Regions from separate parts of the Lentzea sp. NPDC006480 genome, predicted to be linked through region 1. Evidence: riboswitches for the same ligand, from Rfam matches in the RefSeq annotation. Region 1 holds a riboswitch; the other holds the start of a gene.

Evidence for each region. A riboswitch is a leader RNA that binds a small molecule or an ion and turns the genes downstream of it on or off. The one in region 1 is predicted to bind thiamine pyrophosphate.
Region 2: it holds a riboswitch for thiamine pyrophosphate, as region 1 does, so the genes downstream of both, ABZX92_RS18815 (thiamine ABC transporter substrate-binding protein) here and thiC (phosphomethylpyrimidine synthase ThiC) in region 1, are expected to answer to the same signal.

The regions. Positions count from the first base shown of each region.
Region 1 covers NZ_JBEXPJ010000137.1:6,763-12,655, reverse strand. Annotated here, with positions in the region: gene thiC (phosphomethylpyrimidine synthase ThiC) at 1-1,490, opposite strand, end outside; TPP riboswitch at 1,482-1,604, opposite strand; gene ABZX92_RS35415 (hypothetical protein) at 1,778-2,014, opposite strand; gene ABZX92_RS35410 (LysE family translocator) at 2,316-2,918, opposite strand; gene ABZX92_RS35405 (aldo/keto reductase) at 3,011-3,946, shown strand; gene ABZX92_RS35400 (peptide deformylase) at 3,950-4,531, opposite strand; gene ABZX92_RS35395 (DUF3263 domain-containing protein) at 4,640-4,918, shown strand; gene ABZX92_RS35390 (LytR C-terminal domain-containing protein) at 4,918-5,508, shown strand; gene ABZX92_RS35385 (AAA family ATPase) at 5,547-5,893, opposite strand, start outside.
Region 2 covers NZ_JBEXPJ010000042.1:11,927-17,819, reverse strand. Annotated here, with positions in the region: gene ABZX92_RS18830 (mannosyltransferase) at 150-1,364, shown strand; gene ABZX92_RS18825 (glycoside hydrolase family 88 protein) at 1,281-2,264, opposite strand; gene ABZX92_RS18820 (4a-hydroxytetrahydrobiopterin dehydratase) at 2,324-2,617, opposite strand; TPP riboswitch at 2,650-2,762, shown strand; gene ABZX92_RS18815 (thiamine ABC transporter substrate-binding protein) at 2,754-3,743, shown strand; gene ABZX92_RS18810 (iron ABC transporter permease) at 3,785-5,338, shown strand; gene ABZX92_RS18805 (ABC transporter ATP-binding protein) at 5,338-5,893, shown strand, end outside.

The DNA of each region.
Region 1 (5,893 bases):
CACATCGAGCAGAAGTGCGCCGTCTTCGCCGGTTCCGCGGGGAGCGTCTCGTCGTGGAACGAGCGCGCGGTGTCCGGGTCGAGCGACAGGTTGAACTGGTCCTCCCAGCGGAACTCGAAGCGCGCCTTGGACAACGCGTCGTCCCAGTCCTGGACGCCGGGGTGGCCCTTGGCGAGGTCCGCGGAGTGCGCCGCGATCTTGTACGTGATCACGCCGGTCTTCACGTCGTCCCGGTTCGGCAGGCCGAGGTGCTCCTTCGGCGTGACGTAGCAGAGCATCGCGGTGCCCAGCCAGCCGATCTGCGCCGCGCCGATCGCGGACGTGATGTGGTCGTACGCCGGCGCGATGTCCGTGGCCAGCGGGCCGAGGGTGTAGAACGGCGCCTCGCCGCACCACTCCTCTTCCAGCCGCACGTTCTCGGCGATCTTGTGCATCGGCACGTGGCCGGGGCCCTCGATCATCACCTGGACGTCTTTGGCCCGCGCGATGTGCGTGAGCTCGCCCAGTGTGCGGAGTTCCGCGAACTGCGCCTCGTCGTTGGCGTCCGCGATGGAACCCGGCCGCAAGCCGTCGCCCAGCGAGAACGTCACGTCGTAGGTGCGCAGGATGTCGCAGAGCTCCTCGAAGTGCGTGTAGAGGAAGCTCTCCTTGTGGTGCGCGAGGCACCACGCGGCCATGATCGACCCGCCGCGCGAGACGATGCCCGTGACGCGCTTGGCCGTCAGCGGCACGTACCGCAGCAGCACGCCCGCGTGCACGGTCATGTAGTCGACGCCCTGCTCGCACTGCTCGATCACGGTGTCGCGGTAGACCTCCCACGACAGCGCGGCCGGATCGCCGTTGACCTTCTCCAGCGCCTGGTAGATCGGCACGGTGCCGATCGGCACCGGCGAGTTGCGCAGGATCCACTCGCGCGTCTCGTGAATCCGCTTGCCGGTGGACAGGTCCATGATCGTGTCGGCACCCCAGCGGGACGCCCACACCATCTTCTCGACCTCGTCCTCGATCGACGACGACACCGCGGAGTTGCCGATGTTGGCGTTGATCTTCACCAGGAACTTCTTGCCGATGATCATCGGCTCGGCCTCGGGGTGCTTGCGGTTCAACGGAATGACCGCACGCCCGATGGCCACCTCGTTGCGCACGAACTCCGCGTCGAGGTTCTCGCGCACCGCGATGTACTTCATCTCCGGGGTGATGATCCCGGCCTTCGCGTACGCGAGCTGGCTGACAGCTCCGTTGATCGGTTCCCGTGCCGCGACCCACCCGGACCTCAGGTCGGGCAGTCCACTGTGGACGTCGATGGTCGCGTTGTCGTCGGTATACGGACCGGAAGTGTCGTAGAGATCGACATGTTCGCCGTTGGTCAGTTCCACCCTGCGGAAAGGCACCCGGATGTCAGAAGCGACTTCGCGGTACACCTTGCGGGAGCCCGAGATCGGGCCGGTGGTAACACTGGGCTTGACCGAACGGTCGTCAAGTGCCGTCACGACATTCCTCCCTACGCCGGCATTACCCGGTCAGGTTCAGGCGGTCGGTGACACCGGCGTAGCAGCCAGTCACCCTCTCAGCCCGCTCAGGCGCGAGCTCCCGCGTTCTTGTTGAGTTGTCGAGACCCGACCATAGTCAGCGCGCGCCGTAGCTGCCAAGGGCGTCGTTTGCCCCTAATCTTCTCTCTCGTGGCGGATCATCAGCCGTTCCCGCCCGGCGCGCGTCGCGGTCAACGTCCCGCCGTGGTCTCCGCATGCCCTTCCTGCGGAGAACTCGCTGGTCGCGGCTATCCCGACTGCGGTTTCTGCGCCGAGCTGCTCGACCAGTTCTGGCTCGCGGACTGGGAGGCGTTGCGAACATCGTCCCAGCTGGCGGACAGGGAACTGGCCGAGTTGGTGGTCTCCTCCGACGTCGGCCAGTACCCGTGGACGTGCGTCGACTGGGCCATGACGTTGCTCGCGTGCTCCCGTTGCGGTGCGGAACTGGGCACCGGGCCGGTCGAGTGCGTGCGGTGCGCCGTCACGGAGGAGCGCCGGTGGAACTGGGACCACTCGGCGCATCCGTACACGATGAGCGCGAACGAGCACCTTTTACGAGTCGCCAGGGCAGCCCTGCGCGCACCTCACCGGCGCCGGCCCGCGGTGGTGCAGGCCTGGCAGCTGGTGCTGCCGTTCCTCATCGCCGGTGAGGTGATCGAGTTCGGCCGGCTGGACCGAATCCGCGCGCACGTGCTCGCTGGTGGCTACGCCTCCATGGCGGCCTGCTACACCCTCGGTGAGCTGGCCGGGTTGCCCGAGCTCTTCTGGCGCCGGGGCAGCCCGATCTCAACGCGGGTCGAGTACCAGCCGGACTCCGAGCGCCAGCAGCACGCCGCCCGACAGCTTCTCGAGAGCCGGACGGACCCGCGGGCGGCTCAGCCAGCCGCGGATGGTGTGCAGGATCGACACGATGATCAGGTACCAGACGGTGTCGATCAGCACCCAGCCGATGGCGAGGAAGAGCAGAACCCCCTGGCCGGCCTCCCCGGCAGGCACGAACTGCGGTAGGAACGAGATCGCGAACACGCCGAGCTTCGGGTTGGCCAGGTTCACGACCAGCCCGCTGCGGAACGCGTGGCTGGCGGGCGGCGGTTCCGCGTTCGGCAGGCTCTTGGTGATCAGGGCCTTGACGCCCAGGTAGATCAGGAAGACCGCGCCGATGATCCGCAGCGCGTGGTAGGCGATCTCGGACGCCGTGAGCAGGACGGACAGGCCCAGCGCGGCCGCGATCGCCCAGCAGGCGACACCGACCTCCATGCCGAACACCGTCGCCAGCGCGGCTTTTCGCCCGTGCACCGACTGTCGCAGGACCATGGCCGTGCCAGGTCCGGGCGACAGTGCGATGAGGAACGAGGCCGCTACGAAGGCGACGATGTTTTCGATTGGCATGCCTAGATGGTCGCTGATGGCGGCAATTCTTTTTCGAGTAGAAGCGGCTGGTTCTTGACCTGGAGCGCGCTCCAGGATGTTCGGTGGTCCTCATGACGGATCTGGGGAAGTTGGGTTTCGGCACGTGGGCCATGGGTGGACCGTTCTCGGGTCCGGACGGGGCGCCGGTCGGCTGGGGTCCGGCGGACGACGGGCAGTCGGTCAAGGCGCTGCGCCGGGCGGTGGAGCTGGGCGTGACGCTGTTCGACACCGCGGACGTGTACGGGTGCGGGCACGCGGAAACGCTGGTCGGGCAAGCGTTTGCGGGCATGCGTGACCAGGTGTCGATCGCGACGAAGTGGGGTTGCGGGTTCGACGCCGGGGCGAGGCGGATGACCGGGAACGAGGGGTCTGTCGAGTACCTGCGCCGCGCCGTCGAGGGGTCGTTGCGGCGACTGGGCACCGACTACGTCGACCTCTACCAGCTGCACATCGGCGACCTGCCGCTGGAGCAGGCGGCGTTGCTGCGGGACGAGTGCGAGGCGTTGGTCGCCGCAGGCAAGATCCGCGCGTACGGCTGGAGCACCGACGACGTCGAGCGCGCGCGGTTCTTCTGCGAGGGGGAGCACGGGATCGCGGCGCAGGCCGACATCAACCTGCTGTTCGACAACCCCGAGATGTACGCGGGGGAGTACGCGGTGCTGTGCCGCCGTCCGCTCGCGATGGGGTTGCTGGCGCGGGAGACGTTCGACGTGCTGCCCGCCGACGACGTGCGCGTCACGAACCCGTCCTGGCTGCGGTTCTTCGTCGACGGGAAGCCCTCGCCGGAGTACTTCGCGGCGCGGGAGGCCGTGCGCGACGTCCTGACCTCGGGCGGGCGGACGCTGGTGCAGGGTGCGCTGGCGTGGTTCTGGGCGCGTTCTCCCCGCCTGATCCCGATTCCGGGCGTGCGGACGGTGGCTCAGGTCGAGGAGAACGCGGGTGCGCTTGCTCTCGGGGCGCTGACGGCGGACGAGCTGGCGCAGGTGGAGACGGTGCTGCGGCCCTAGTCGTCAGTCGTCGTCTTCGTCGTCGAAGTTCGCGGGGTCGGCCGGGTCCCAGGACAGGCCCGGCACACCCCACTCGTTGTCGCGCAGCATCCGCTTCGACTCCTTCTTGTACCGGCCGACGAGGCGGTCGAGGTAGAGGAAGCCGTTGAGGTGGTCGGTCTCGTGCTGCAGGCAACGCGCGAAGAAGCCGGTGCCCTCGACCTCGAACGGCTGCCCGTCGACGTCCTGCCCGGTCACCTTCGCCCATCGGGCGCGTCCGGTCGGGTACGCCTCACCGGGGACGGACAGGCAGCCCTCGAAGTCGTCGTCCGGGTCCGGCATGGTCTCCGGGATCCCGTCGGTCTCCAGCACGGGGTTGCAGATCACGCCGCGGTGCTGCACGCCCTCGTCGTCCGGGCAGTCGTACACGAAAACCCGCAGGTCGACACCGATCTGGTTGGCCGCGAGCCCGACTCCGCGAGCAGCTGCCATCGTCTCGAACATGTCGTCGACGAGCGTCTTGAGCTCGGTGTCGAACTCGGTGACCTCACGTGTCGGGTTGTGAAGCACGGGGTCACCAGCGATGCGGATGCGATGCACGGCCATGGTCAGACTTTATGCGGTCCAAAACTGTCGGTGTCGCGCGGTAGGTTGGAACGATCACGTGATTGAATTGCCCGCACCTGAGATGGTGTGGCGACCGTGGGGAGCCAGATGGATCACGCCGAGGCGCTTACCTCCGCTGACGGGCTGACCAGCCGCGAACGCACGATGCTCGCGTTCGAGAAGCAGTGGTGGAAGTACTCGGGATCCAAGGAACAGGCCATCAGGGAACTGTTCGACATGTCGGCGACTCGCTACTACCAGCTGCTCAACGCGTTGGTTGAGAAGGAAGCCGCGTTCGCGGCCGATCCGATGCTGGTCAAGCGGTTGCGCGGCGTGCGGACAGGCCGTCAGAGGGTTCGCGCACGCGCCAGGAGCACCGAGGACTGATGACCTCCCCCGAGTCCGCTAGCCCGTCCCGCCCGGCCAAGGCCGCCGGCTTCGCCCTGCTGGGGGTGGCCGCGGTGGCTTTGATCATCGGCGTCGTCAGCCTCTTCGGCGGAGGCGACGAGCCGCCGACGGCCGGCGGCACGACGACAACTCCGCCACCGCAGACGACGTCCGAGTCACCTTCCGCGCCTGCTTCCATGCCTTCGGCACCGGCTGCGACGACCACGACTCCGCCTGCGGCGACCACTACTACGACGCCTCCGCCTCCCGTCACCCAGCCAGGAGGAACCGCGAAGGCGCCGGTCCGGGTCTACAACAACTCGACGATCACCGGGTTGGCGGTTCGGGCGGCCGATGAGGTCCGGGCCAACGGGTGGACCGTCGAGGGCACCGGCAACTACTCGCAGGGCACGATTCCCACCACGACCGTGTACTTCCGGCCGGGGACTGATGAAGAGGCTTCCGCGAAGGAGCTGGCCGCGGTGCTGCGGGCTCGGGTCGAGCCGCGGTTCGACGGGATCCAGTCGTCCGCGCCCGGGATCATCCTGATCGTCACCAACGACTTCCAGGGCGCGTCCAAGAGCAAGTGAGCTGTTCCCGGCGGTGAGGTCGTCACCGCCGGGTCCGTTCACGACGAGCGGTTCGCCGCGTAGGCGGCCAGCGATGCCAGCTGCGCCGGGTCGAGCGACGGCCGCACGACCTGCCTCGCCTTGGCCAGGTGCGCCTGCGTCACCTCGGCCGCCTCCAACGACTCGCGCATCGCCGTCAGCGCCGCTTCACGTACGAGAGCCGCGCAGTCCGCCGCCGAGTACATGTCCAGCTCGGCGGCCAACGCGGCCAGATCGACGTCGCTCGCCAGCGGCGTGTTGCGGGACGAGGCCTTGAGGATCTCCGTGCGCGCGTCGGCGTCCGGCGGCGGCACGTTGACCAGGCGCTCCAACCGGCCAGGCCGCAGCAGTGCGGGGTCGATCAGCT
Region 2 (5,893 bases), on a different contig from region 1:
CTCCGAACGCGACCCCCAGCATGGCCAGAGCGGCGACAGCGGCAACTACAAGATCAACAGACATGACCAACAAAACTCCCTCTTGCGATCTCTCCCGACGTAGTGACGCCGGGGTACCCCCGAAAGTTGCCTCGGGTAACGTTTTCGGGGTGAAACTCCGTGCTGTGGAAGCGCGTGTGCTCTCCGTAGCACCGTGGTTGCTTGGGCTGTCGGTCGTCGGGCACCTGCTCCTGGTGCAGTTCCAGGTCAAGATGACCATGATCGACTTGTTGGTGTACCGGAACGGATCGCCGCACCTGTGGAAGGGCGACCTGTACGAATGGCGCCTGGAGCAGTACGCGGACGTGTTCCCGCTGCCCTTCACCTACCCGCCGTTCGCGGCCGCGATCTTCACGCCGATGAGCTGGGTGCCGTGGGAGGCGTCGCGGTGGATCTGGCAGCTGATCTGCCTGGGCTGCCTCTACTACATCGTGCGGACGACGCTGAAGCTGCTGAAGCTCGACGACCCGCGGCGGGTGATGTTCTGGACGGCGCTGGTGCTGTGGATCGAGCCGGTGCGCACCACGCTCAACTACGGCCAGATCAACCTGGTGCTGTGCGCGATCCTGATCGGCACGCTCGCGAGCGCGCGCAACTGGGTCAGCGGCGCCGGCGTGGGTTTCACCGCAGGCATCAAGCTGACGCCCGCCATCTCCGGTTTGTACTTCCTCGTCACGAAGAGGTGGATGGCCGCGGTCTGGTCGTTCGTCGCCTTCGGGGCGGTGTACGGCATCGGCTGGGCGCTCTCGCCGTCCCAGTCGAACAAGTTCTGGTTCGAGCTGCTCGGTGACGCGAGCCGGGTCGGGCCGGTCGGCAGTGCGATCAACCAGTCGATGCGCGGCGCACTGAGCCGCACGGTCGGTTACGACGTCAAGACCGGGCCGATCTACCTCGTCGCCGTGCTCGTCGCGGCCGCGCTGACGTGGTTCGCGGTGAGCAGGACCAAGGACGTGCTGGCGCTGATCATCAGCGTGCAGATGCTCGGCCTGCTGGTCTCGCCGATCTCGTGGAGCCACCACTGGGTGTGGATGGTGCCCGCCCTGCTTTGGCTGCTCTACGAGGGCGGACACCTCCTGTGCAAGATCACCGCCGGCCTTTGGGTGCTGCTGACCGGTGGTTATCTCGTCTCGTTCCTGCTGAACGCCCAGCCGAACATCTGGGACTTCCCGCGTCCCTGGTACTACGCGGCGCTCGGCTGGGGCTACCCGGCGGCCGGGATGCTCACGCTGGTCGCGATCGGGCTAGCAACCCGGCGTAAGAGGGACGAGCTGCTGCCCGGCGATGAGGAAGCTGCCCACAGCGAACCCAGCCCGGTCGCCGGCTGAGGCGGGCTTCCACGAGTTGCGGGCCGCGACGAACCCGAGCATGCCGTCGGCGTCCAGCGCGGTCTGCAGGGCGGTCCAGCCCTTCTGCACGTACGGCAGGTAGGTGTCCTTGTCGAGCACGCCAGCGTTGATTCCCGCCGCGAACGCGTAGGTGATCATCGCGGTGGCCGCCGAGTCCTTGCCGGTGGCGCCCCAGAAGCCGTCGTGGCGCTGCAGGTACCGCAGCGTGTGGGCGGACTTGCGCAGCGTCTTGGCGTAGTCGGCGCGGTACGGGTTGTCCTTCGGCAGCGCCAGGATCGCCTTGGCGAGACCCTGCACGGCCCAGCCGTTGGTCTGCACGTTCAGGCTCCACAGGCCGGTGGTCTCGTTGAACGTGCGGTGCTTGAGCGACCGGTAGGACTTGTACGAGTAGTCGAGCAGGTCCTGGTTCAGGTCGGCCACGGCGATGCGCGTGAACGACGGCAGGGCCATGTTCAGGGCGTCCGGTGACTTCCAGTAGTCGTACTTCCCGGTCTTCGCCTGGGAGTACAGGTTGTCCCGCAACGGCTGGAGCACTGCGGGCTCCGGGTGGAAGTACGAGACGTCGAGGTAGGCCTCACCGCTGGACTGGGCGTCCGGCGCGTACGGGTTCGCCGGGTCGAGCGGCAGCAGGTACTTGTTCGCCTGCACCCACGGCCACGTCTTGTGGTTGCTGATGCCCGTGGTCCGCACCTGGGCGAGGTTGCCGACGTGGAAGTTCGCGTTGGACCAGTTGTTCGCCTTGAGGTCGGAGCCCTTCTCGAGCCAGGCGAAGCTGGCCTTGATCATCGTGTCCGTCAGGGCACACGGCACGGCCTGGGCGGCCGCCGGTGCGATCAGAAGACTGCCTGCCAGCGCCACGGTGAACAAAGATGTGCGCAACCGCATGAGGGTGTTCCCTCTCATATCCGCTGGCGGCGGCAGCGCACATCTTTACCGAATCAGCTCAGCGCGTCCAGGACTCCGTCGATTTCCTCGGCGAGAGATACGTCGAGCGCGGTGATTCCTCCCTTGTAGTGGGTGCTCAGGCGAAATGTGAGGGTCTTGTAGCGGATGTCGATGTCCGGGTGGTGGTTGTCGTTCTCCGCGATCTCCGCGACCCGGTTCACGACCATGATCGCCTGGGAGAAGTTCGCCAGCTCCACGGTCCTGACCAGCGCCGCGTCCTGCGCGGTCCAGTCGGGCAGCTTGGGCAGCACGTCGTTCAACTGATCGTCGCTCAACAGCTCGGCCATGTCCTGATCGTCCCACCACGTCACGTAAGCTGCGCGTTTGCCACGGGAGTCCGGTGAAGCGCCGGGCTGAGAGGAGGGCTCGCAAGCCCTCGACCGTCCACCTGATCCGGGTCATACCGGCGTAGGGAGATGTGTGATGAGAAGGATTTGGGCTGTTCTCGCTGCTTTGGCGCTGACCGGTTGTTCGGCCGGAACTTCGACCGCGCCGGTGACGCACGAGGTCACCTTGGTGACGCACGACTCGTTCGTGGTGAAGGACGGGCTGCTGGACGAGTTCCAGAAGGCCACCGGGATCACCGTGAAGCAGATCGCCTCGGGTGACGCAGGCGAGCTCACGAACAAGCTGGTGCTCACCAAGGCGAACCCGATCGGTGACGTCGCGTTCGGCGTCGACTCGACGTTCGCGTCCAGGGCGCTGGCGGAGGGCGTGTTCGCCGAGTACGCCTCGCCGGAGGCCACCAAGGGTGCGCAGCGCTACCAGGCGGACTCCTCGAACCGGCTGCACGCGGTCGATGTCGGCGATGTGTGCCTCAACATCGACCCGGCCAAGCTCGGCGGCGTCGAGCCGACCTCGTACGAGGACCTGACCGACCCGAAGTTCAAGGACAAGCTGGTCGTGGAGAACCCGGCCACGTCCTCGCCGGGACTCGCGTTCCTGCTGGGCACGATCGCGAAGTTCGGTGAGAACGGCTGGCAGGAGTACTGGACCAAGCTCAAGGCCAACGGCGTCAAGGTCGTGAGCGGCTGGGAAGAGGCCTACAACCAGGACTTCAAGGCCGACCGGCCGATCGTGGTGTCCTACGCGTCGTCGCCGTCGGCCGAGGGCGGGAAGACGAAGGCCGTGCTCTCGACCTGCTACCGCCAGGTCGAGTACGCGGGTGTGCTGGCTGGGGCGAAGAACGCGGCCGACGCGCAGAAGGTGCTCGACTTCCTGCTGGGCGAGAAGTTCCAGGCGCAGGTGGCCGAGCAGATGTACGTCTACCCGTCGCGTGAGGGCGTCGCGCTGCCCGACTCGTGGGCCAAGGACGCTCCGCTGCCGACTTCGCCGCAGTCCCTGCCCGCGGACAAGGTGAAGGACAACCGCGAAGCGTGGGTCGAGCAGTGGCGCAAGCTCGTGCAGGGCTGAGCTCGGTTCTGAGTTCCCGCACGGGGTGGTCGGCGGCGGCGTTGTTGCCGCTGGCCTTCCTCGGACTGTTCTTCGCCTGGCCTGTGCTGGCGATCCTGTCGTTGGGTCTGCGCGAAGGCGGGGTGCTCACCGCCCTCTTCGACGGTGAGACCTGGGAACTCGTCGGCTTCACCCTCGGGCAGGCCGCCGCGTCGACCGTGGTGGCGGTGCTCGCCGGGGTGCCGGTCGCGTTCGTGCTTGCTCGATGCCGCCTGCGTGGACTTGGTGTGGTGCGCGCGGCCGTGATGGTGCCGTTCGTGCTGCCGACCGTGGTGGTGGGGCTGGCGTTCCGGACTTTCTGGCCGGACGGCGGAGTGTTGTCGATCGTGCTCGCGAACGCGTTCTTCAACGTGGCTGTGGTCGCGCGGACCGTTGGCGGGCTGTGGGCGCACACGGATCGCCGGGCTGAAGACGCTGCTCGTGCTCTGGGTGCTTCTCGGCCGCGAGCGTTCCTCTCGGTGGTGCTGCCGGCATTGGCGCTCGCGATCGGATCTGCGGCTGCGGTCGTGTTTCTTTTTTGTGCCACCAGTTTTGGTGTCGTGCTGGTGCTCGGTGGGTCTCGGTACCGGACGCTGGAGACCGAGATCTACCTGCGGACCGTCGAGCTGTTCGACCTGTCCGGGGCGGCCGCGTTGTCGTTGCTGCAGTTCGCGGCGGTGCTGGCCGTGCTGGTGCTGGGGGCGTTGGCTCGGCGGCGACGCGAGACCGCGTTGTCGTTGCGGGGCAGGGAAGAGCTGGCGCGACGGCCTTCCGGTGGTGAGTGGTACGTGGTGTTCGCCGCTCTCGGTGTGGTGGTGGCGTTGCTGACGCCGGTGGTCGGGCTGATCACCCGCTCACTGTCCACACGGGACGGATGGAGCTTCGCCGGATATGCGGCCCTGGCAACGCGCGGCGATCGCGGAACGCTGGCGGTGACCGGGCTGGACGCGGCGTTGAACTCGGTGCGCACGGCGTTCGACGCGACGCTGGTGGCGCTGGTGGTCGGGGTGTTCTCGGCTGTGGTGCTGGTCGGGTTGCGGCGTTCCGGGGGACGGATCGCCGAGGTGCTGGACACCGCGTTGATGCTGCCGCTGGGCGTGTCCGCGGTGACGGTCGGCTTCGGGTACCTGGTGACGATGGACGCGTTGCCGGGTGATTTCCGGACCTCGCCGTTGCTGGTACCGCTGGCGCAGGCGTTGGTGGTGACGCCGTTGATCGTGCGGATGGTGCTGCCGGTGCTGCGGGCCGTCGACGAACGGCTGCGGCAGGCGGCGGCGACGCTCGGCGCCTCGCCGTTCCGCGTCTGGCGTGAGGTGGACCTGCCGCTGGCCGGGCGGTCGCTGGCAGCCGCGGCGGGCTTCGGCTACGTGGTGGCGCTGGGGGAGTTCGGGGCGACGAGCTTCCTGGCGCGGCCGGACGCGCCGACGTTGCCGGTGGTGATCGCGCGGCTGATGTCGCGGCCGGGGGAGTTGAACAGCCAGATGGCCTACGCGTCGTGCGCGCTGCTGATGGTCGTCACGGTCGGGTGCGTGCTGCTGATCGAGCGGTTGCGCGTGCCGAGCAGCGGGGAGTTCTGATGGCGCTGGAACTTGAGTCGATCACCGTCCGATATGGACAGACGGCTGCGGTGTCGGACGTGTCGCTGGACGTGGCGGACGGCGAGGTCGTGGCTCTGCTCGGACCGTCCGGGTGCGGGAAGTCGACGCTGCTGCGCGCCATCGCCGGGCTGGAGAAGCCGTCTTCCGGCTTTGTGCGCTGGGATTCCGCGGATCTGGCCGGCGTGCCGGTGCACCGACGCGAGTTCGGGCTGGTTTTTCAGGACGGGCAGCTGTTCCCGCACCGGTCGGTCGCCGGGAACGTGGCTTTCGGGCTGCGGATGCACCGGGTGGACCGCGAGGAGCGGGACAAGAAGGTGTCGTCGCTGCTGGAGCTCGTTGGCTTGGAGGGGTACGCGGACCGGCGCGTGACGCAGCTGTCCGGTGGTGAGCAGCAACGGGTCGCGCTGGCACGGGCGTTGGCCCCGTCGCCGCGGTTGCTGCTGCTGGACGAGCCGTTGTCGGCGCTGGACCGGGCGTTGCGGGAGCAGCTGGCGGTCGATCTGGCGCGGTTGTTGCGGGAGGCTGCCACGACCG